DNA from 4 places in the Streptomyces sp. SLBN-31 genome. Region 1 is predicted to be linked to each of the others. Evidence: riboswitches for the same ligand, from Rfam matches in the RefSeq annotation. Region 1 holds a riboswitch; each other region holds the start of a gene.

Region 1 (5,889 bases):
TGGACCGGCGCGACGGAGGCGGCTTCGAACTGAAGCTGGACTCGGGCGAGTTGTTCACCGCCCGCGCGGTCGTCGTGGCGACCGGGCTGTCCGGCCTGTCCTACCTGCCTGCGGAACTCGCCACGGCCGCCGCGGACGGCCCGGCCCCCACCGGCCCGGTCTCCCACAGTTCACAGCACCACGACCTCACGCGCTACTCCGGCAAGGACCTGATCGTCGTCGGCGCGGGCCAGTCCGCGCTGGAGACGGCGGCGCTGGCGGCCGAGGCGGGCGCGCAGGTACGGGTGGTCTCCCGCGGGCGCGGCAAGGTCGACTTCGGCGCACCGCCCTGGAAGCAGCCGAGGCTGCGCCCCGAGTCGCCCTTCGGCCGCGCCTGGTCCCTGTGGGCGTTCAGCTACTACCCGCAGCCCTACCGCTATCTGCCCGCCCGGACCCGCCACTACCTGGTCCGCAGCGTCCTCGGCCCGCTCGGAGCCTGGTGGCTGCGCGACCGCTTCGAGGGCAAGGTGCAGGTCAGCGAGGTCGAGCAGATCGTGCGCACGGAGGCGGACGGTGGCGGCCCGGTGCTGACGGTCCGCACGCTCGACGGCCGGACGGACACGCTGGCCGCCGACCACGTCATCGCGGCGACCGGCTACCGGGTGGACATCGCGGCCATGGACTTCCTCGGCCACGAACTGCGCACCCGTCTCGCCGTCAGCCGCGGCGCGCCCAGGCTGGGCGCCGGATACGTGTCCTCGGTACCGGGCCTGTACTTCACCGGCCTGCCGGCCGCGGCCTCGTACGGGCCGGTGATGCGGTTCGTGTGCGGTACGGAGTTCGCCTCGCCGCGGCTCGCCAAGCACCTTGCGGCGGCGCACGGTTGAGAGCGTGACGGACACGGTCGAAGGGGTCCGGCGCTGGCCGGGCCCCATGGCCCACGGTCACGGGAGGTGATCAAAATCCGGGGCCGGTACGGGAGTTGACGGTGTGACGCCGGTGAACGGGGCGGTCGTCCGGTTCGAGATGAGTCGGCGGTGCGTCCTGTCCGTATTCTCTGATCATGGCCGCACCCACCGCATATGCACTCATCGCCACCGACCTGGACGGCACCCTTCTGCGAGGCGACGACACGCTCTCCGACCGGTCTCTCGCCGCCCTCGCGCGCGTGGCGGAGTCCGGCGCCCGGCACCTCGTGGTGACCGGCCGCCCCGCCCCCAGGGTGCGGCCGCTCCTGGACGACCTGGGCAGCACGGGGCTCGCGGTGTGCGGGCAGGGCGCGCAGGTGTACGACGTCGGCGCGGACCGTCTGCTGTGGTCCGTCACGCTGGACCGGGAGCTGGCCGAGACGGCCCTCGGCAAGATCGAGGCCGAGGTGGGCGAGGTGTACGCGGCCGTCGACCAGGACGGCGTCGACGGGCTCACGCTCATCGAGCCCGGGTACCTGATGCCGCACCCGACCCTGCCCGCCGTACGCGTCGGCCGGCGCGACGACCTGTGGTGCGAGCCGATCAGCAAGGTGCTGCTGCGCCATCCCGACCTGTCCGACGACGAGTTGGCGGCGACGGCGCGGTCGGTGGTCGGTTCCCTGGCCACCGTCACCATGTCGGGGCCCGGGACCGTCGAACTCCAGCCATGCGGCATCACCAAGGCGACGGGCCTGGCGCTGGCCGCCGAACACCTCGGCCTGGGACCGCGGCAGACCCTCGCGTTCGGGGACATGCCCAACGACATCCCGATGTTCGACTGGGCCGCCCGGGGCATCGCCATGGCCAACGCCCATCCCGAACTGAAGGCGGTGGCCGACGAGGTCACCCTGTCGAACGAGGACGACGGCATCGCCGTCGTCCTCGAGCGGTTGTTCGCGCAGGCCTAGGCCCTGACGGACCTTCGGCTGTGCCGGCCTAGTAGGCGCCGTAGACGTTGTCGATGGAGCCGTAGCGCTGGTACGCGTAGTTGCAGGCGGCGGTGATGTTGGCGACCGGGTCGTAGGGGTCGTACGACGTGCCCGCGACGTGGTAGGCGGCGAACGTCGGGTCGATCACCTGCAGCAGGCCCTTGGAGGGGGTGCCGGCCAGGGCGTTGGAGTCCCAGTTGTTGATGGCGTAGGGGTTGCCCGAGGACTCGCGGATGACGTTGCGGTAGATGCCGTCGTAGGTGCCGGGGATGCCGTGCTGGGCCATGACCTGCAGGGACGCCCGGATCCAGCCGTCGAGGTTGTTGCTGTAGCCGAGCGAGGACGCGGTGACGACGCTGTCGGTCGCCGCGGAGGCGCTGGTCGCGCCGATGACCGGAAGGGCGAGCACGGCGGCGCCCGTTCCGACGACGGCGAGCTTGCGGACCAGGCGGGAGCGCTTGGTGAGGCGGTGGCGAGCGGTTGCGGGCATGGCGGGTTTCCTCTCCGTCGCCTGCGAGGTGAGCTGTCGGGTTCGGGCGGGAGTTGCCCGGCCGCGCCGCCCTACGGCGGCACGACTTCACCCCAAGCCGGTGAGGGCGTCCTTGGACGCCCGTCCGGCGGCTTACCTGGTTCCCCCGCTCCTGCCGTGCGTGTGAGTTGGTCGATGGTGGAGAACGGGCGGCGGCAGGATTAGGCGTCCGCCCGGCACGGCGGGAACGTATGCGAGAGCACATGTCCGGAACAAGTGGCGGAGTCACACATCGGGCCGCTTGACCTCGGTGTGGGGGCTTTGGGGTGCTTGATCCTTTGCGCTTGCCAAGCTTCAACTGGCTTTTCCGGGAAGGCGGATCGGCCGAATTCGCCCGGAATGTGGATCTTGGCGTCGCGTGAGCCAAGTCACGGGTGTCGACAAGCGCGTCAAATCGGGCAATGAGCCCAACTCATAGTCAATGGGCGGCTGATGGGAAGCTGCTCGCTCCGGGTTCCCTCTCGCTCCGGATGGCTCCGGTGCGTGTGTCGCGCGGGTCGCGCACCGGCCCCGGGTGGCCGCCATGTCCATGCCGTCCGGCCGGGCGTGCCGGAAGGGCAGTGCACTCGCGGGGCAAGTCAGGAAAAATGCATTGTTATGAGGTGATCAGAAACATACCGGGCGTGATCCCATACCGCCCCTGCTGGACGGGCGGGCGGCATGGGTGATCGAAAGGCGACCGGATACGCTGACTTGAGTGATGGCAGCGACCTATCGACAAACCGCGTAACCAGCCAGTAGACACCAGCAGACAGGAGACCCCTCGTGACCGTCGTCGGGCCGTTCGGGCTGAGCGTGCGGGACCAGGCTCTGGAAGCCGATGTCCAGGCCGGATTGGTGGCCGTCGAGGAGGGCCTGCTCGAAGCCACCAAGAGTGAGGTCCCCTTCATCACGGAGGCCGCCCAGCACCTGGTGAGGGCTGGTGGAAAGCGCTTCCGTCCCCTGCTGGTGATGCTCGCCGCCCAGTTCGGCGACCCGTACGCGCCCGGCGTGGTGCCGTCGGCCGTGGTGGTGGAGCTGACCCACCTCGCGACCCTCTACCACGACGACGTCATGGACGAGGCGGCCGTGCGCCGCGGGGTCGACAGCGCGAACACCCGCTGGGGCAACTCGGTGGCGGTCCTGACCGGCGACTTCCTGTTCGCGCGCGCCTCCCACATCCTGGCCGACCTCGGTCCGGAGGCGGTGCGGGTGCAGGCCGAGGCGTTCGAGCGGCTGGTCACCGGGCAGATCCTGGAGACGGCGGGGCCGCAGGACGGCCGGGACCCGGTCGAGCACTACCTGGACGTGCTCAGCGGCAAGACGGGGTCGCTGGTGGCCGTGTCGTGCCGGTTCGGCGCGATGATGTCGGGTGCCGACGAGACGGTCGTCGACGTGCTGACCCAGTACGGGGAGCGGCTGGGCGTCGCCTTCCAGCTCGCCGACGACGTCCTGGACATCGCCTCCGACTCGCACGAGTCGGGCAAGACCCCCGGCACGGACCTGCGGGAGGGCATCCCGACGCTGCCTGTGCTGCGGCTGCGCGAGCGGGCGAAGCGGCTCGGGCTGGCCGAGGACCTCGCGCTGTGCGAGCTGCTGGACTCCGACCTGAGCGACGACGACCGGCACGCCCGGGCGCTGGCCGGGCTGCGGGCGCACCCCGCGCTGGAGCAGGCGCGCCGGGACACCGTGCGGTACGCGGAGGACGCCCGGTCGGCGCTGGCTCCGCTGAAGGAGTGCGACGCCAAGGTGGCGCTCATGGAGATGTGCGACGCCGTGGTGCACCGGGCGGGTTGATTCCCTCCCGGAGTGAGCTGATCTCCTCCCGCTGGCCCCGTCATCGGGGCCATTCGGTGTGACGTACGTCATATGGGTGGGCTGAGCCCCGCCTGCACTCCCGCCGTACGCATGGCCAGAAGGCCGGCGCAGGCGGTGCCGGCCGGTCTGCGGGGAGAAAACAGAATCATGCGCGTTCACGCGACGTTGTCGAAGCGCGGCAAGAGCCTGATCACGACCGCTGTCACGGTGGCCGCCCTCGGTGGCGTCGCCGCCGGGGCGACCCCCGCCTCCGCCGCCGGAGGCGACGACGGCACCGGCACGGGGGTGACCCTCCTCGCCACCAGTCTGCGCGGCGCCAACGAGGTGCCCGTACCGGGCGGCCCGGCCGTGGGGGACAAGGACGGCGCCGCTCTCGAGTTCATCGAGATCGACGGTGACCGGGTGTCCGTCGCCGTCACCTGGCGCGGCACCGGCAGGCCGACCGCGCTCCACATCCACCAGGGCGCCAAGGGCACCAACGGGGACGTGAAGATCGAATTCAGCGGGCTGCTGAAGCACAGCAGGCGGCACAGCGTCACCGGCACCGTGAAGGTGGAGGACCCGGCGCTGCTCGACGCGCTGAAGAACGACCCCGGTTCGTTCTACGCCAACCTGCACACCGCCGAGTTCCCCGGTGGAGCCGTCCGCGGCCGCCTCCACCGACTCACCGTCGCCGCCTTCGACTTCCGCGACGCCCTCGACAACTTCCGCGCCTCGGTGATCAAGGGCCGGCAGATCTACGAGTGCAAGCCCACCGACGCCGGCGGCCACGCCTACGCCCAACGCGACGTCAACGCCCTGCTCGAAAGCGGCATCCGCCACTCCTTCGTGGCACCCAACTCCGGTACGCCGCAGTGGGTCGCGCCCGACGGCAGCGCCGTCACCGGGGCCGTCCTGTCCAAGACACCGAACGGCGACGGCAACATCCCCGAACTCGACCTCAAGGCCACCGGGTCCGGCAGCCGGCACGGCCTGCTCGCCGGCACCACGGAGATCCTGCGGCTCAACACCGTCGGCGGCGTCGCCCCGTCCGGTTCCTGCGAACCCGGCACCGTCGTGGGCGTGCCGTACCGGGCCGACTACGTCTTCCTGCAGGGCTGACGCGGACGTTCCCGCAGAGCCGACACGAAGCCGACGCCGACCGCGTCCGGGCGGTGCCCTCCCGTGCCACGACCCCTACGGGTCGGGGGAGGCGCCGCCCGCTCGTGTCATACCCCAGGAGTACACACAGTTGCCTCCGCGGTCTGACGCTTCCTCCCGGCCGATTTGGTCAACTGGAAACCACGGAAAACACCACTCCTCACCGATTCGGGTGAGAATGGCGGCTACGGGGTGGATGCACGGGAGTTGGAAGCCGCCGCCGACGACGGAGGTAGCGCACAGATGGCACCGTACGAATCCGACGACAGCACGAGCGCCGACGAGGCCGACGACCTGCGCGCCGGACGGCGCAAGGCCGCCCGGTACGTCGTCCCGGTCGCGGTGGTGGGGGTGGCCGCTGCGACCATCGGGCTCGTCCCCGCGCTCGCGGACTCGGGCGACCCGAACCTGCCGAAGATCAGCGCACAGCAGCTCATCGAGAAGATCGCCAAGTCGGACGTGCAGCAGATGTCCGGCACGGTGAAGATCAGCACCGACCTCGGTCTGCCCGACCTCGGCGGGCTGGAGTCCAGCCTGACCTCCGGCG
Region 2 (5,889 bases), 1.4 Mb from region 1:
GGCGAGGGTAGGGCGCGAAGAAGCGGTAGTACTTCGACTCGTCCGAGACCTGCTCGTAGAAGCTGACCAGGCGATCTGCGTCATCGACGGTGATGGGGCGGATGCGCGCGGTGCCGCCGTCGCGCAGCACCACGTCGGCCTCCCAATGGGCGGGGTACTCGTGCCGGTCCGGCGTGGTCTGCATGGGCCCCAGAGTACGGCTCGCGTCCGACAGCGGCGCGAGGCAGTCTGTGACAGAACCGAAGAGGACGTCGATCGGGCCGAGGCCGCGGCCCGACCATCCACCCCGGACGGAACGTGAGAACCGCTCCGGAGACTCTTCACGTTGTGGGAAACTGGTCTAGACAACCTGAACACCGAAGGGCAGCATCACATGGCTGAGCGCCGCGTCAACGTCGGCTGGGCCGAGGGCCTCCACGCCCGCCCCGCTTCCATCTTCGTCCGGGCCGCCACGGCCGCAGGTATCCCGGTGACGATCGCCAAGGCCGACGGCAACCCCGTCAACGCGGCCTCCATGCTGGCCGTCCTGGGTCTGGGCGCCCAGGGTGGCGAGGAGATCGTCCTCGCCTCCGACGCCGAGGGCGCGGACGTCGCCCTCGACCGTCTGGCCAAGCTGGTCTCCGAGGGGCTCGAGGAGCTTCCCGAGACCGTCTGATCGCGGCACCGCAGAAGGGCTCGTCCGAATTATTGGGCGGGCCCTTCGCATTTCCCGTGCCGGGGTCGGGAATTCACGACGGCGGACAGCATGAAATAGCCCCCTCGAATTCCCTGCTCTTTGTATACGGCGCTCGTGTTAATGCCGCAGGCTCGACATGTTTACGGGATGTTGCGAGTTCCTCACACCGTTCCCGCCGCCGAACCGCAGCCGGTGCGCGGCGGTCGAGCGCTCGGTGTGCAGGCTTGTGATCGCCCGCGCGCGTTCGGCGTCGCCCCGGGCCACGGCGTCGACGATCGCGCCGTGCTCCGCCCAGGACTCCACGGGGTTGGCCGGCGCGTCCACCGCGTACATCCAGGCGATCTTGTGGCGCAGCTGGGTCAGCATCGAGGTCAGGGCGGGGCTGCCGGAGGCCTGGGCGAGCGTCTCGTGGAACCAGCCGCCCAGGGAGCGCAGATCCTCGCTGCCGCCCCTCCTGGCCCGCTCCTGGCCCAGCCTGACCAGGCCGCGCAGGACCTTGAGGTGGGCCTCGGTGCGTCGCTGGGCGGCCCGGGAGGCACCCAGCGGCTCCAGCAGCATGCGCATCTCCAGCAGGTCGGCGGCCTCCTGCTCGGTCGGTTCCGCCACGCACGCGCCCGCGTGCCGGCGGGTCACCACGAAGCCCTCGGCCTCCAGGGTGCGCAGGGCCTCGCGGACGGGGACGCGCGAGACGCCGTAACGGCGGGCGAGGAGTTCCTCGGTGAGACGGCCACCACGCTCGTAGACACCCGCCACGATGTCGTCCCGGATGGCCGTGCACACCGAGTGCGCCGGAATACGCATGACCGACCTCCGTCTTAATCCCCGTGAAACGTCGATGATTGACGTTGTGTCCAGCGACTCTATTGCAATGAGCCGGAATTTCCGACGGCGGGCCGGAATCCATGGATATTTTTTGGACACGGGGGCGACAGAAACGACGAAAACCCCGGCTCGGAGAGCCGGGGTCCTCGGAGTCCGGTGACGCGTCGCTAGACGTTCACGCCGTGCGAGCGCAGGTACGCGACGGGGTCGATGTCCGAGCCGTACTCGGGGGTCGTACGGGCCTCGAAGTGCAGGTGCGGTCCGGTGGTGTTGCCGGTGGAACCGGAGAGACCGATCTGCTGGCCGGTGACGACCTTCTGGCCGACCGAGACGCCGATGGACGACAGGTGGCCGTACTGGGTGTACGTCCCGTCGTTCATCCTGATCACGATCTGGTTGCCGTACGCCCCGCCCCAGCCGGTCTGGACGACCGTGCCGTAGCCGACCGCGTGGACGGACGTGCCGCTCGCGGCGTGGAAGTCGATGCCGGTGTGGCTGCCGGAGGACCACAGGGAGCTGCTGGCCTTGTAGCCGGTGGAGACGTACGAGTTGGAGATGGGCGCGACGAAGGAGTTCAGGCGCTTGCGCTCGGCCTCACGGGCGGCGCGCTCCTTGGCCTCGCGCTCCTTCTTGGCGAGCGCCTCGGCCTTCTTGCGCGCGGCCTCCTCGGCGGCCTGCTTGCGAGCGGCCTCCTCGGCGGCCTGCTTCTGGGCCTCGGCCTGCGCGTCGATCTTCTCGGCGATCGAGTCGCCGATCATGATGACGGGGGTGAAGCCGGTCTGCTCGACGGCGTCGACGGAGTTGTCGGCGGCGAGCGCGGGGGCCGCGAGAGCACCGATCACACCGGTGGTGGCGAGGGCCGCGACTCCGGCGACCTGGGCGGTGGAACGCTTGATCCGGCTGGGACGACGGTGCTTCCCGGTGGCGCACATGAACGCCATGTACAGGCTGGTCCTTTCCTTCCCTCTCGCCTACCGGGTTAGCTGACGGGTTCGGAGCAGGAAGGTCTCCTACGGACCCCCTCGCGACTCGCGCGGGCGTCCGATTCACCCCAGGGACTGCGGTGGGTCCCCGGCTCCCCTGGCTCGCGCCGTACGGGGATTCGGCGATGACTGTCCGGTGCCGCGGGTGCGGCGCACTGCCTGACGAACAGCCCGGATGACGCTAAGCGGGCCGCCTTTCAATCCCCAAACGGATCGCGGCTTTTGTAGCGCATCCCACAGGGCAGACGGGCATCTCTCCTTCAATTCCGCGCCAATTCGGACATAGGAGGGCCCTGGTGACAGGTCAGTCACCAGGGCCCTCCACGCGCGCGTGCCGCTACTCGGCGGAAACCACGGTCACTTCACCGATGCCGAGCGCCTCCACCGGCTCCTTGATCTGCGCCGCGTCACCGACGAGGACGGTCACCAGACGGTCCACCGGGAACGCGTTCACGACCGCCGCGGTGGCCTCCACCGTGCCGGTCGCGGCCAGCTGCTGATACAGCGTCGCCTGGTAGTCGTCGGGCAGGTGCTGCTCGACCTGGTCGGCCAGGGTGCTCGCGACAGCCGCCGCGGTCTCGTACTTCAGCGGTGCCACGCCCACCAGGTTCTGCACGGCGACGTCGACCTCGGCGTCGGTGAGGCCGCCCTCGGCGAGCGTGCGCAGCACCCTCCAGAGGTCGTCGAGCGCCGGGCCGGTGTTCGGGGTGTCGACGGAGCCGCTGATGGCGAGCATCGACGCGCCCGTGCCGTCCGCGGCGGACCTGAGGACCTGCCCGAACGCGCGCACACCGTAGGTGTAGCCCTTCTCCTCGCGCAGGACGCGGTCCAGGCGGGAGGTGAGCGTGCCGCCCAGGCAGTACGTGCCGAGCACCTGCGCCGGCCACACGCGGTCGTGGCGGTCGGCGCCGACGCGGCCGATGAGCAGCTGCGTCTGGACGGCCCCGGGACGGTCCACGATGATCACGCGCCCGGTGTCGTCGGCGGTCACCGGCGGCACGGGACGGGGCTCGGCCCTGGAGCCCGTCCAGGCGCCCAGGGTCTCGCCGAGCAGGGCGTCCAGGTCGATGCCGGTGAGGTCGCCGACGACGACCGCGGCGGCCGTCGCGGGCCGGACGTGACGGTCGTAGAAGGCGCGTACGGCGGCCGCGTCGATCTTCTCGACGGTCTCCTCGGTGCCCTGCCGCGGGCGGGACATGCGCGAGGTCGCCGGGAACAGCTCCTTCGAGAGCTCCTTCGCCGCCCGGCGGGAGGGGTTGGCCAGCTCGTGCGGGATCTCGTCCAGGCGGTTGCGGACCAGCCGCTCCACCTCGCCGTCGGCGAACGCGGGCGCCCTGAGGGCGTCGGCGAGCAGGCCGAGCGCCTTGGCCAGACGGGAGGCCGGCACTTCGAGGCTGAGGCGGACGCCGGGGTGGTCGGCGTGCGCGTCGAGGGTGGCGCCGCAGCGCTCCAGCTCGGCGGCGAACTCCTCGGCGGAGTGCTTGTCGGTGCCCTCGGAGAAGGCACGCGCCATGATCGTGGCGACGCCGTCGAAGCCGGCCGGCTCGGCCTCCAGAGGTGCGTCCAGGAGCACCTCGACGGCGACGACCTGCTGTCCGGGGCGGTGGCAGCGCAGCACGGTCAGGCCGTTGTCGAGCGCCCCGCGCGTGGGCGCGGGGAACGCCCAGGGCCTGGCCTCGCCGGCCTGGGGCTGCGGGTGGAACTCCATCGTGGCGAGCTCGCTCACTTGGCCGCCTCCTCGTTCTTGTCGCCGGCTTCGACCGTGGCCTCGGCCTCGGGGTCTTCGGGGGGATCGACGTCCTCGGCGACCTGTCCGGAGACGGGTTCGTAGACGAGCACCGCCCGGTTGTCCGGCCGCAGGCGGGCCTTGGCGATCTCCTGGACCTCCTGGGGGGTGATCTCCAGGACGCGCTGGACGGCGGTCAGGGCGAGCTGCGGGTCGCCGAACAGGACGGCGAAGCGGCACAGTTCGTCGGCGCGGCCCGCGACCGTGCCGAGCCGGTCCAGCCACTCGCGCTCCAACTGGGCCTGGGCGCGCTCCATCTCCTCGCTCGTGGGGCCCTCGGCGGCGAACCGGGCGAGCTCCTCGTCGATGGCGGCCTCGATGACCGGCACCTCGACGTCGCCGGAGGTCTTCACGTCCAGCCAGCCCAGCGAGGGCGCCCCGGCCAGGCGCAGCAGTCCGAAGCCGGCCGCAACGGCCGTACGGTCGCGCCGCACGAGCCGGTTGTACAGGCGGGAGGACTCGCCGCTGCCGAGGACCGTGAGCGCCAGGTCGGCGGCGTCGCACTCGCGCGTGCCGTCGTGCGGCAGCCGGTAGGCGGCCATCAGGGCGCGCGCCGGCACCTCCTCCTCGACGACCTCCCGCAGCTGCTCGCCGATGACGTCGGGGAGCATGCCGTCGCGGGGCGCGGGCTTGCCGTCGTGCCCGGGGATGGAGCCGAAGTACTTCTCGATCCAGGCGAGCGTCTGCTCGGGGTCGATGTCGCCGACGACCGACAGAACGGCGTTGTTGGGCGCGTAGTAGGTGCGGAAGAACGCGCGCGCGTCCTCCAGGGTCGCCGCGTCAAGGTCGGCCATCGAACCGATCGGCGTGTGGTGGTAGGGGTGGCCCTCCGGGTAGGCGAGGGCGGTCAGCTTCTCGAAGGCGGTGCCGTACGGGACGTTGTCGTAGCGCTGCCGGCGTTCGTTCTTGACGACGTCCCGCTGGTTCTCCATGGACTCGTCGTCCAGGGCGGCCAGCAGGGAGCCCATGCGGTCGGCCTCCAGCCAGAGGGCGAGCTCCAGCTGGTGGGCGGGCATGGTCTCGAAGTAGTTGGTCCGCTCGAAGCTGGTGGTGCCGTTGAGCGAGCCGCCGGCGCCCTGCACCAGCTCGAAGTGGCCGTTGCCCTTGACCTGCCCCGAACCCTGGAACATCAGATGCTCGAAGAGGTGAGCCAGGCCGGTCCGGCCCTTGACTTCGTGGCGCGAGCCGACGTCGTACCAGAGGCACACCGCCGCGACCGGGGTCAGGTGGTCCTCGGAGAGCACCACGCGCAGGCCGTTGGCCAGGCGGTGCTCGGTCGCTGTCAGGCCCCCGGTGCCTGCCTGGTCTGTGGCCGTGTGACCCATGGGCATGTACGTCCCTTCGATCGCGGATGCGGTGCTGGAAACCGCTGTTTTCCTGCCGGTCCTGCCACTGTATGCAAGCGGGCGGACCGGCGGCGAAGTTCCCGGACGACGTACGCCCACAGCGGATCGCGTAGCCTGCGGGCAGCCGCGGCGAGGGCGACCCCCGCCCGCCGGGCCGGACCGCCCACACCGGGTCCTGGCCCGGGTTGTCAGTGCCGCGGTCCACAATGGTCGCGTCAGATCCCGTTCATGCTTCAGCAAGCGTGAGCCGAAGGGGCCGTGAGCGACCCGTAGGCG
Region 3 (5,889 bases), 200 kb from region 1:
TGCCCGTTGCCGATGTAGATGCCGACGTGGCTGATGCCCGAGTAGAAGAACACCAGGTCGCCCGGGAGCAGTTCGGACCGCGAGACCCGGCGGCCGGCGTCGATCTGGGCGTATGTCGTGCGGGGCAGGGAGACGCCCGCGGAGCGGTACGCGGACAGGACGAGGCCCGAGCAGTCGAAGGCGTCCGGGCCGGTGGCGCCCCACACGTAGGGGCTGCCGAGCTTGGAGTAGGCGTACTGGACGGCGGCCGCGGCACGGGAGTCGGGTGCCTGGGCCGTGGCCGGGGCGGGAACCTGGAGCCCGACGCGTCCGTCCGTGCCCGACCGGGACGCGCGGCCCGTACCGCCGCCGTCCAGCCCGAGCCGTGCGCGCTCCTCGGGCGACAGGCCGGACAGCAGCCGTCGTGCCGCGTCCAGCTTGCCGGTGATCGTCTTCTTCTGTCGCGCCAGTTCGGCCTGCCGTGCCTTCAGTGAGGTCAGCTCGGTGCGTGCGGTCCCGCGCAACTGCTGGATCTCCCGCAGCTGTTCGCGTACGCCCGCGACGGCCGCCGCCTGCCGGGTGCCGACCCGGTCGACGAACTCGGCGCCGTCCAGGTACCGGTCGGGATCGCTGGAGAGGACGAGCTGCACCGCGGGGTCCAGCCCGCCGCCCCGGTACTGCGCCGCCGCCACCGAACCCAGCGCTTCCCGCGCCGAGTTGAGCCTTTCCGTCTTGCGTGCCGCCTCGTCCCGCAGGGTCGACAGGCGGTCCTCGGCGGTCTGCGCCTTCTCCTTCGCGCCGTCGTACTTCTGGGTGGCGGTCTCGGCCTCCTGGTAGAGCCGGTCCACCTTCGCCTTGACCTGTGCCGGAGTCAGCCGCGGCTCGGCGTGCCCGGTCCCGTCGAAGGCCGTCGCGGTCGCGGCGCCCGCCAGGGCGATCGTGAAGGCCGTACGGGCGGTGCTGCCGCCCAGTGATGATCGCCGACCGGGCTTGCGATGCGCTGCCACCTGGGCTGCACGTCCTCTCGTACGACGACCCCGTCCGGGGCGGCTTACGCGTCCGGCGGCGGCCCGCACAGGGGGAGCGGGCCGCCGCCGGACCTTCTCGGCGGTGGTGGCCGACTGCCGCCCCTGGCCCGGGCGGCGGTGGGGAGCCGGTCACCTGGGGAAGGACGCTAAACCTGGCGGTGTCGGTCCGGTAACGCATTGTGCGGAAGTGCCTTGAGTGGGGCGGCCGGTGACCGTGTACGACCGTGATCCAGGCCATGCCTCGTCGGGTTCACGCGGTGCGCTGACCGAAGTGACGGTTTTCGGGTGTCCCCGGGTGGCGGGGTGCTATGGCGCATATATGCGGCCGGCGAAGTGGGGGAGGGCCGGTGTCGGGTGCCCCGGGCGCCCCTGTCTAAGCTCCGGCCTCATGGACGTACTCATCCATCTCTTCGTCGGCCTGCACATCGTCGGCATCGCCGCGCTGCTCGGCGGCTTCCTCACCCAAATGAAGGCGATGGGGCAGGGCACGGCCCGCTTCGTCCCCGGCATGCTGCACGGGGCGCTGACCATGCTGCTCACCGGCGCGATCCTGGTCGGCCTCAACCAGGCCGACGACCACCACGTCAACAACGTCAAGATCGGCCTGAAGCTGGCCCTGCTGATCGTGATCCTCGGCCTGGTCTACGTGAAGCGGGACGAGGAGAAGGTGGACAAGAGCATGTTCGCCCTGGTGGGCGCGCTCACCACGGCGAACATCTTCATCGCGGTGCTGTGGACCTGACGTAGGCGCGTGGGGGTGCGGGGGGCGCACGGCGAAGGCCGCGCGCCCCATTGGTGCGTCAGGCCGGTCGGACCACGCTGTGGATGATGGACTCGCCGCCGTAGTAGATCGACTCCTCGCGGACGTACGCGCCCGGCTTCGGGGCGTGGATCATCATGCCGTTGCCGATGTAGATGCCGACGTGGCTGATGTCGTCGTAGAAGAAGATCAGGTCGCCGGGCTGGGCGTCGGTGAGGGAGACGGTGGTGCCGGCGTTCACCTGGTCGTAGGTGGTGCGGGGAAGCGTGACGCCGGCGGCCTTCCAGGCGGCCTGGGTGAGGCCGGAGCAGTCGTAGGAGTCGGGTCCTGTGGCGCCCCAGACGTACGGCTTGCCGATCTGCGCGCGGGCGAACGCGATCGCCTTCGCGGCCTTGGTGGCGTACGAGGTGTCAGAGGTGCCGGTGCCGGTTCCAGTACTGGTGCCGGTGCTGGAACCGGACGTGGAGCCGCTGTCCTGGGCCGCGGCCTCGGCCTGCGCGGCCGCCTGCTGCTTGGCCAGCTCCGCGGCCTTGCGGGCGGCCTCCTCCTGCTTCTGCTTCTCGATCTCCGCGAGCCGCGCCTTCTCCTCGGCCGTCAGCTTCGACAGCAGTTCGCGCGCGGAGCTGAGCTTGCGCTGCACCGTGGACTTGGCGGTCTGCAGGTCGCTCTGCGTCCGGGTGAGCGTCTCCAGGCTCCGGGAGGCCTCCTCGCGCTTCTTCATCGTCGCCGACTGCTCGGCGAAGTAGTCGTCGACCGCGGTCTTCTGACGTGAGGTCAGCCGGCCCATCAGCTGGGTCTGGTCGAAGTAGTCCTGCGGGGAGTCGGCGAGCAGGAAGGTCGCGGTGTCGGGTGCGGCGGCCCCGGTGCGGTACTGGGCGGCCGCGAACGAACCGAGCTCCTCGCGCTCCTGGTTGAGCTTCTGGGCGCGCTGGGCGACGTCGTCGAGGAGGGTGTCCACCTGCTTGCGCTGCTTGGTGGTCTTCTCCTTGGCCGCGTTGTACTTCTCGGTGGCCGACTCGGCCTGGCGGTAGAGGTCGTCGACCTTCTTCTCGACCTCCTCGATGCTGGGCCGGCCGTCGGTGGAGGGTGCTGCGTTGGCCGTCTGGGACAGCAGTGCCACGGAGGTGAGGGTGGCCGTGGCGAGAGCGGGGGTGCGTATGCCTGCTACGCGCGTTCCCGCGGGGCGCGACTTGCGGTGCGACGCCAAGGGAGGCGACTCCTTCCATGTTCCGCCTACCGAGTTAGCTGTCGGGTTCGGGCGGGTGGTTCGGAAGGGTTGCCCTACGGTCCGCTCCCCGTGAGGGGTCGGGCCGATTCACCCCGAGGTCGGTTGGGTCCCCGGCTCCGGACGGCGCGGCGGCGCCCCGGACTCGGCGGAGGCCACGCGGCCCGGCGACGTTCGCCGGTGGGGGTCGTATGGCCTTGCGGAACGGTAGCCAACTCGTGTGGCCCATGTGAAGGACGATGTTCGATATGCCCGATACATTTTCGTGACCTTTGGTCAACCTTCCGCCGCTGGTCACAGATCGTGACGGAAGGGTGTGGCAGCGTGCGCGGCGGTATCGGATCCGGCGATGTTCTCAGGGCGGCGGCGGGCTGTCAGTGGGGCCCCCTAGACTCGGAGAGCGATGAGCAGCCTCTTTGACGACAGCTTCCTGGCGGACCTCCAGGCCCCCCGCGGCCACGAGGAGCCCCCGCCGCCGCCCGAGGACGATCACGTACCGGAGCCGGTTCCGGACGATCTGTTCGGCGGGAAGTTCGACGTGCCGCCGGACCGGGACCCCTACTACCGCGACGGCGCCCCGCGCCCGGCGATCGACCCGGCCGCGCTCCTCGACGGGCTGAACGAGAACCAGCGCGCGGCCGTCGTGCACGCCGGCACCCCCCTGCTCATCGTCGCCGGCGCCGGCTCCGGCAAGACCCGTGTGCTCACCCACCGCATCGCCCACCTCCTGGGCTCGCGGAGCGTGCACCCCGGCCAGATCCTCGCGATCACCTTCACCAACAAGGCCGCCGGTGAGATGAAGGAGCGTGTCGAGCAGCTCGTCGGCCCGCGCGCGAACGCGATGTGGGTGATGACCTTCCACAGCGCGTGCGTGCGCATCCTGCGCCGCGAGAGCAAGAAGCTCGGCTTCACCTCCTCGTTCTCGATCTACGACGCCGCCGACTCCAAGCGCCTGATGGCCCTGGTCTGCCGGGACCTGGAGCTCGACCCCAAGCGCTATCCCCCGAAGTCCTTCAGCGCCAAGATCAGCAACCTGAAGAACGAGCTGATCGACGAGGAGGACTTCGCCGCCCAGGCCACCGACGGCTTCGAGAAGACCCTCGCCCAGGCCTACGCCATGTACCAGTCGCGGCTGCGCGAGGCGAACGCCCTCGACTTCGACGACCTGATCATGACGACGGTCAACCTGCTGCGTGCCTTCCCGGACGTCGCCGAGCACTACCGCCGCCGCTTCCGGCACGTCCTGGTCGACGAGTACCAGGACACCAACCACGCGCAGTACGCGCTGGTGCGCGAGCTCGTGGGCACCGGCGCCCACGACGAGGACGTCCCGCCGAGCGAGCACGACGTCCCGCCCGCCGAACTGTGCGTCGTCGGTGACGCCGATCAGTCGATCTACGCCTTCCGCGGCGCGACGATCCGCAACATCCTCCAGTTCGAGGAGGACTACCCGGACGCGACCACGATCCTGCTGGAGCAGAACTACCGCTCCACCCAGACGATCCTCTCCGCGGCCAACGCCGTCATCGAGCGCAACGAATCCCGCCGCCCGAAGAACCTGTGGACCAACGCCGGCGCGGGCGCCCGCATCACCGGCTACGTCGCCGACACCGAGCACGACGAGGCGCAGTTCGTCGCCGACGAGATAGACCGTCTCACCGACGCGGGCGACGCGAAGGCCGGCGACGTCGCCGTCTTCTACCGCACCAACGCCCAGTCCCGTGTCTTCGAAGAGGTCTTCATCCGCGTCGGCCTGCCCTACAAGGTCGTCGGCGGCGTCCGCTTCTACGAGCGCAAGGAGGTCCGGGACGTCCTGGCCTACCTGCGCGTCCTCGCCAACCCCGAGGACTCGGTGCCGCTGCGCCGCATCCTCAACGTCCCCAAGCGCGGCATCGGTGAGCGCGCCGAGGCGATGATCGACGCTCTCTCCCAGCGCGAGAAGATCAGCTTCCCGCAGGCGCTGCGCCGCGTCGACGAGGCGTACGGCATGGCCGCACGGTCCACCAACGCGGTCAAGAAGTTCAACACGCTGATGGAGGACCTCCGTACGATCGTCGACTCCGGCGCGGGCCCCGCGACCGTCCTGGAGGCGGTGCTCGAACGGACCGGCTATCTCGCCGAGTTGCAGGCCTCGACCGATCCGCAGGACGAGACCCGGATCGAGAACCTCCAGGAACTCGCCGCCGTCGCCCTGGAGTTCGAGCAGGAGACCGCGGAGGGCGAGGCCTCCGGCGGACTCGCCGACTTCCTGGAGCGGGTGGCCCTGGTCGCCGACTCGGACCAGATCCCGGACGAGGACGAGGACGGCTCCGGAGTCATCACGCTGATGACCCTGCACACAGCCAAGGGCCTGGAGTTCCCGGTGGTCTTCCTCACCGGCATGGAGGACGGCGTCTTCCCGCACATGCGCGCCCTCGGCCAGGCCAAGGAGCTGGAGGAGGAGCGGCGGCTGGCGTACGTCGGCATCACGCGCGCGCGTGAGCGGCTGTACCTGACCCGCTCGTCCCTGCGCAGCGCCTGGGGCCAGCCGTCGTACAACCCGCCCTCCCGCTTCCTGGAGGAGATCCCGGCCCACCACGTCGACTGGAAGCGCACCGGCGCCACGGCCCCGGTGTCCTCCGGCCCCGCGTCCGGAGTGGCCGCCTCCCTGTCGTCCTCCCGCTCGCGCTCCTCGGCGTCGGGCGCGTCGGGCTTCGCCACGCGCCGCACGTCCGAGAAGCCGGTGGTCTCCCTGGCCGTCGGCGACCGGGTCACCCACGACCAGTTCGGGCTCGGCACGGTCGTCGCGGTCAAGGGCACCGGCGGGAACGCGGAGGCGACGATCGACTTCGGCGACGCCAAGCCCAAGCGGCTGCTGCTGCGGTACGCGCCGGTCGAGAAGCTCTGACGCGAAACGG
Region 4 (5,889 bases), 2.4 Mb from region 1:
CCCTCGGGCGAGAGGTGGAGCCGGTCGCCGTCCCAGGCCCTGCGGTCCTGGACCGACTTCAGCGACCACAGGTCGAGCACGGGGCAGCCGTACCGGTCGGCGATCGCCCGTACGTGCCCGTTGTAGGTGGCGATCTTGCCGCGCAGGTGCTTCAGCACGGGCACTCCACGGGTGTCGAATCCGGTCGTCACCATGACGGTGCCGGCGGCCTGCGTGAGGCGGGCGACCGCCCGCTCGAAACGCTCGGCCACCTCGTCGGGATCGGTGCCCGGCCGGATGATGTCGTTGCCGCCCGCGCAGAAGGAGACCAGGTCCGGGGCCAGCTCGATGGCCTGTGGTAGCTGGTCCGCCACGATCTGGTCGAGCAGTTTGCCGCGCACGGCGAGGTTCGTGTAGCTGAAGTCGCCCTCGGGACGCCGGTCGGCGAGGAGCACCGCGAAGCGGTCCGCCCATCCGACGAAGGCCCCGTCGGGACCGGGGTCGCCGACGCCCTCGGTGAAGCTGTCCCCCACCGCGACGTACGACCCGATCACTGATCTGCTGTCACTCTTCGAATCGTCTGCCACAGCCGTCATGATTCACCTTCGAATGTGACCTACGCGACCGTAGGCGGGACTTGACGGACGGTGAGATAAGCCACTCCTAAAGTGTTGACCAAGGTCGGAATAACCCTTCGGTCGGCACTGTTGTCGGCTCAACCGTCAGACACACCGAAGGCCGGACCCGGGGATCGAGGTCCGGCCTTCGGCAGCGTGTCGGGCGGCGTGGCGGCGGGGGGTCAGCCGACGGCGACGCCCTTGGAGCGGAGGTAGGCGACCGGGTCCACGTCGGAGCCGTAGTTCGGCGTGGTCCGGATCTCGAAGTGCAGGTGCGGGCCGGTGACGTTGCCGGTGGCGCCGGACAGGCCGACCTGCTGGCCCGGGCTCACGCTCTGGCCGGCCGAGACGGAGAGCTGCGACAGGTGCGCGTACTGGGCGTAGTAGCCGTCGGCGAGCCTGATGACGACCTGGTTGCCGTAGGCGCCGCCCCAGCCGGCGGAGACGACCGTGCCCGCGCCGACGGCCTTGAGGGAGGTGCCGGTGGGGACGACGAAGTCGACGCCGGTGTGGTAGCCGCTGGACCACATGCTGCCGGCCACGTGGTAGCCGGTGCCGACGGCCGCGCCCGAGACGGGGAGCTGGAAGCCGGTGGTGGCGGTGGTGGTCGCGGTGGCGCTGCGGGTGGCGCTGCGGGTGGTGGCCTTACCGGAGGAGGACGAGCGCTCCTTCGTCGAGCTCGGGCCCTGCGCGGACGAGGACTTGGCCGTGGAGGACTTGGGGGTGTTCGTCGCGGCCTTCTTGCCGATCGTGAGCTTCAGACCGGGGTGGATGAGCGACGGGTCGTCGCCGACGGCGGTGCGGTTGTCGGCGTAGAGCTTGTGCCAGCCACCGCTGACGTGCTGCTCCTCGGCGATCTTCGAAAGGTAGTCACCGGACCGCACCGAATAGACGTGGACCGCCTTTTCCGAGGCGGAGTTCTTCTTTTCGGTCGCCTTCTTCGCGGTATTCGGAAGGGACTGCACGGCCTTTTCCGAAACCGACTGGGAAGCGGACTGGGCGGGGGCCGCGTGGGCGCCGGTGGCACCCATCAACGGGAGGGCGAGCGCGGCGCCGCCGGTTCCGGCGACGGCGATGGAGCGGGTGAAGCGCTGGGACTTGGGTCGGCGGTGCTTACCCTTCGCGGGCATGGCGAATTCCTCTCCGGCGCCTGCGAGGTGAGCTGTCGGGTGCGGGCTGGAGATGCCCGGCCGCGCGCTGGTCGCGGCTGTACCCCTAGCCGTTCCGGAGACCGGAACAGGCGTTGTACCTGTGGGTCCCCCGCTCCTGCCGTACACGGGTGAGTTGGTGCGGGCTCCGGGCGGCGGCAGGATTGGGCGTCCGTCCGGATTGGTGTGGAACGTAAGCGACGAGGACGCGAAGGGACAAGCGACGGTTCCCCGTGCATCCGTTTCCCTTGATCCTCCATGGAAATCCACGGTCACTCTCCGTGAATTTTCGCTTCTTCCCACTCTTCAATTCGCAGGAAGGGCGGATTGATTACGTGAGCATGACGAGGTACGCACCGTCACGGGTATGACGCTGCTCACGTGACACTGCTCCAGCTCCGTTTGTCACAGCGCGAGTTGGAATGAAGCCCAATCAACGCAGCAATTCGGACAGAAGAGTCAGATGCGGCGCAGGCGGAGAACTGCCGCATCAAGGTCGCCCCGCAGTCCGGTACGCAATCCGTGATGGAGCAATACGGCACCTCGATGCACTTCGCCCGTTTCGAGGCATTCGTACGACGCTGTCGGGTCGAGGGCACGCAGCCGCAGGGCCGGCACGGGCTCGCCGTAGCTCTGCGCCTGCAACCAGGCGAGGACGACGCTCTGGTCCCCGCGCGCGTACTGCACCGCGCTGAGCCCGCCCGTCGGCGGCCGGAGGCGGTGCAGCTCACCGTGCTGGACGAGCGGCCGGATCTCCTTGTAGAGGCTCACCCAGTCGCGGGCCTCGGTCAGCTCCTCCTCGGTCCACTGTGTGAGGTCCCCGCCCACCCCGAGCACTCCGGCCATGGCGCTGACGAACCGGAAGCGAAGCGAGCTGACGCGCCCGTTGAGCTGGGTGTTGGGGCTGTCGGTGACCCAGGCGGCCATGACGCGCGCGGGGTGGATCTGGCTGAAGCCGTGCTGGATGGCGAGCCGGTCGAGGGGATCGGTGTTGTCCGAGGTCCACACCTGGTCCGTACGGCTCATGATCCCGAGGTCGATCCGCCCGCCGCCGCCCGAGCAGGACTCGAAGACGACACCGGGGTGGGCCTCCCGCAGCCGGTCCAGCAGGGCGTACAGGGCGCGGACGTGGTCGACCCACAGTCGCTGCGGGTAGGCGTCACCGGGCCAGCCGGCGTCCGTGAAGCAGCGGTTGAAGTCCCACTTCACGTAGTCGATCGGGGCGCTGGACAGGAGTGCGTCGAGCCGCTCCCAGAGGTACTCCTGGACGTCCTCGCGGGCCAGGTTCAGCACGAGCTGGTTGCGCAGCTCCGTCCGCCTGCGTCCGGGCTGGAACTGGACCCAGTCGGGGTGGGCGCGGTACAGGTCGCTGTCCGGGTTGACCATCTCGGGTTCGACCCAGATGCCGAACTGCATGCCGAGGGCGTGCACGTAGTCGGCGAGCGGCGCCAGACCCTTGGGGAAGCGGTCGGGGTTGGGCGTCCAGTCGCCGAGCCCGGCCCGGTCGCTGGTGCGCTTGCCGAACCAGCCGTCGTCGACGACGAACAGCTCCACGCCGATCGCCGCGGCCCGCCGTGCGAGGGCCCCCTGCTGTTCCTCGGAGATGTCGAACTCCGTGGCCTCCCAGGAGTTGAACAGCACGGGCCGGTCCTGGTCCGCGTCGGGGACGACGTACGCGCGCTGGTAGGCGTGCCAGGCCCGGCTCGCCCCGCCGAAGCCGCCGTCGCTCCACAGCCCGGCGAAGACGGGGGTGGTGTACGACTCCCCCGCCGCCAGGTTCAGCAGTCCGGAGTCGTCGTATCCGGCGCCGCCGGTGATCTGCACGCGTGCGTCGGGGAGTTGGGCCACCGCGATGCGCCAGGAGCCGGACCAGCCGAGAGCGCAGCCGTAGACCTCGCCGCGCTCCTCGGTGGCGTCGGTGTCGAGGGCGACCCAGGGCAGGTGCTGGTGTCCGGTGTGCCCGCGGCGGCTGCCGATGACCTTCTCGCCGTAGGTGAGCGGGGAAGTCGTGAGCCGGGACTCCGCGGCCCAGCGGCCGTGCAGCTGGGACAGCCGCCAGCCGTCGCGGTCGGGGAGGGTCCAGGTCGCGGCGTCCGCGCGCAGCAGCTCCAGGGCGCCCGGACCCTCGTTGTCGAGGGTCAGCCAGCGCTCGACGACGTCGTGCCGCATCCGGTGGTGCAGGGTGATCGCGAGGCCGCCGTCGCGGAACCTCAGCCGGAGGTGGTCGCCCTCCGCCTCGTACGCCTCGAAGCGCCACTCGGTGCCGCGCCGCTCCTCGGAGCGCACGGACAGGGCCGGCCGCACGAACCGCGGGCCGCCCTCGACCGGGTACTCCTCGCGGCCGTCGAGCGGGGACTCGAAGGGGCGGTAGTCCGGCAGCGGGCGTACCGCGAGGGCCTCGGCGTCGGCGAGGGCGATCCGGGGGCCCCAGTGCAGGTGCAGGAGCTCGTCGTCCTCGGTGAGATGGATCGCGTAGCCGCTGGTCGGCCCGGTCAGGAGCCAGGTACGGCCGTTGTCGGAGATCTCCAGCATCAAGCCCCCACATATTCGAACAGGTGCGATCAAGCAGCAACATCATCAATGCCGGTGGGGGCCGACGGCAACGCCTGTGGACAACTCATTGCCCAAGGAATGCATGTCGTATCGTCGACAAGGTGCCCGTCGTCGAGCCGAGTCGGCGGGGCGGACTGGGAGGAGCCCCCGTGACGCAGCAGATCCCGTCGACCGAGCCGGAGCTGGCCCGGGTGCGCAACTTCCGCGACGTGGGCGGGCTGCCGACGGTGGACGGGCGGCGGGTGCGCCACGGGGTGCTGTTCCGCAGCGGGCACCTGGCGCACGCGACCGAGGAGGACGCCGCGTTCCTCTCCTCGCTGGGGCTGCACACGATCTTCGACTTCCGCAACGCCGCGGACCAGCAGCTGGAGGGGCCGGACGTCGAGCTGCCGGGCGTGCGCAATGTGAACCTGCCGCTGTCCGACCCGGCGGACGGCGCGGGCTTCTGGAAGATGGTGCGGGACGGCGAGATCGAGCAGCTGCGCGAGGTCCTCGGTGACGGCAAGGCCGCGGGCCGCATGATCACCTCGTACCGCACGATCATCAGGGAACGCACCGCCGAGCACACGCGTGTGCTGCGCTCGCTCGCCGAGGACAGCGTGCCGGCGCTGATGCACTGTGCGGCGGGCAAGGACCGCGCGGGCCTGTCCATAGCCGTCACCCTGCTCGCCCTGGGCGTCGAGCGGGAGGCCATCGTCGCGGACTACCTGGAGTCCAACGCCAAGCACCGCCGTTACAAGGTGCACCGCAGCAGCAGTTCCTCCGCCGGCTACTCCCCCGAGGTCATGGAGCTGCTCAGCCCCCTGTTCGAGGCACGCGCCGAGTATCTGGCGGCGGCCTTCGAGACCATCGAGGAGACATGGGGCGGGGTCGAGGCGTACCTGGAGCAGGGGCTCGGGGTCACACCGGAGATTCGTGAGCGGCTGCGCGGGCGGCTGCTCGACTGACCGACGCGCACCCGGCCTACTTCGCCCCGACCGCGAACAGCAGGTAGATGAAGGCCGCGAACAGATGCCCCACGGCGATGTAGATGATCAGCCGGACCCACAGGCCGCGGGGGAACTTCTCCTCCATGTTGCTGTTGCTCATGGCATCTCTCCATCGGTGGGGCCGAGGCACAGGGTGGCCGTCGGGCTCTGCAGCAGGGTGTGGACGAACAGGAGCTCGACACCGTCGGGGTCCTGCGCGGCGATGCGGTGCGGGGTGAGCGAGTCGAAGTGCGCGCTGTCGCCGGGGGCGAGCCGGTGCGTGGTGTCACCGAGGCGCAGCCGCAGCCGGCCGCTGAGGACGTACAGCCATTCCTCGCCGGGATGCACGCGCACGATGTCGCCCTGCGAGCCGTGCGGCACGTGCACGCGCAGGGCCTGCATGCCACGGCCGGGCGACCCGGCCTGCCAGTAGGTCCAGCCGCCCGCCGGCGTCGGCTCCATGTCGGCGCCGCGTACGACGGCGTCCCGGTCGGCGACCCGCTCGCCGAGCAGTTCCGAGACGGTCGTACCGTAGATACGGGCGAGCGCGAGCAGCATCGGCAGCGAGGGCTGGCGCTGCCCGGTCTCCAGCCGGGACAGATGGGCCGGCGAGAGCCCGGCGGC

What was found. Region 1 has a riboswitch for cyclic di-AMP ahead of FBY22_RS00120 (transglycosylase SLT domain-containing protein). Riboswitches for the same ligand answer to the same signal wherever they lie in the genome.
Positions count from the first base shown of each region.
Region 2: another riboswitch for cyclic di-AMP. It lies ahead of FBY22_RS06575 (M23 family metallopeptidase); the one in region 1 lies ahead of FBY22_RS00120 (transglycosylase SLT domain-containing protein).
Region 3: another riboswitch for cyclic di-AMP. It lies ahead of FBY22_RS01120 (NlpC/P60 family protein); the one in region 1 lies ahead of FBY22_RS00120 (transglycosylase SLT domain-containing protein).
Region 4: another riboswitch for cyclic di-AMP. It lies ahead of FBY22_RS11030 (peptidoglycan DD-metalloendopeptidase family protein); the one in region 1 lies ahead of FBY22_RS00120 (transglycosylase SLT domain-containing protein).

Region 1 is NZ_VFNC01000001.1:25,184-31,072, forward strand. Features, by position in the region: gene FBY22_RS00110 (FAD-dependent oxidoreductase) at 1-866, shown strand, start outside; gene FBY22_RS00115 (HAD family hydrolase) at 1,043-1,855, shown strand; gene FBY22_RS00120 (transglycosylase SLT domain-containing protein) at 1,884-2,366, opposite strand; cyclic di-AMP (ydaO/yuaA leader) riboswitch at 2,372-2,550, opposite strand; gene FBY22_RS00125 (polyprenyl synthetase family protein) at 3,171-4,181, shown strand; gene FBY22_RS00130 (CHRD domain-containing protein) at 4,350-5,303, shown strand; gene FBY22_RS00135 (sigma-E factor regulatory protein RseB domain-containing protein) at 5,586-5,889, shown strand, end outside.
Region 2 is NZ_VFNC01000001.1:1,412,091-1,417,979, reverse strand. Features, by position in the region: gene FBY22_RS06595 (bifunctional GNAT family N-acetyltransferase/acetate--CoA ligase family protein) at 1-184, opposite strand, end outside; gene FBY22_RS06585 (HPr family phosphocarrier protein) at 374-655, shown strand; gene FBY22_RS06580 (GntR family transcriptional regulator) at 794-1,477, opposite strand; gene FBY22_RS06575 (M23 family metallopeptidase) at 1,666-2,439, opposite strand; cyclic di-AMP (ydaO/yuaA leader) riboswitch at 2,452-2,616, opposite strand; gene FBY22_RS06570 (pitrilysin family protein) at 2,819-4,207, opposite strand; gene FBY22_RS06565 (pitrilysin family protein) at 4,204-5,598, opposite strand.
Region 3 is NZ_VFNC01000001.1:224,853-230,741, forward strand. Features, by position in the region: gene FBY22_RS01110 (C40 family peptidase) at 1-986, opposite strand, end outside; gene FBY22_RS01115 (hypothetical protein) at 1,396-1,749, shown strand; gene FBY22_RS01120 (NlpC/P60 family protein) at 1,808-2,974, opposite strand; cyclic di-AMP (ydaO/yuaA leader) riboswitch at 2,983-3,153, opposite strand; gene pcrA (DNA helicase PcrA) at 3,396-5,879, shown strand.
Region 4 is NZ_VFNC01000001.1:2,415,036-2,420,924, reverse strand. Features, by position in the region: gene FBY22_RS11035 (SGNH/GDSL hydrolase family protein) at 1-533, opposite strand, end outside; gene FBY22_RS11030 (peptidoglycan DD-metalloendopeptidase family protein) at 779-1,726, opposite strand; cyclic di-AMP (ydaO/yuaA leader) riboswitch at 1,731-1,896, opposite strand; gene FBY22_RS11025 (alpha-galactosidase) at 2,204-4,276, opposite strand; gene FBY22_RS11020 (tyrosine-protein phosphatase) at 4,447-5,244, shown strand; gene FBY22_RS11015 (DUF6126 family protein) at 5,261-5,386, opposite strand; gene FBY22_RS11010 (helix-turn-helix domain-containing protein) at 5,383-5,889, opposite strand, start outside.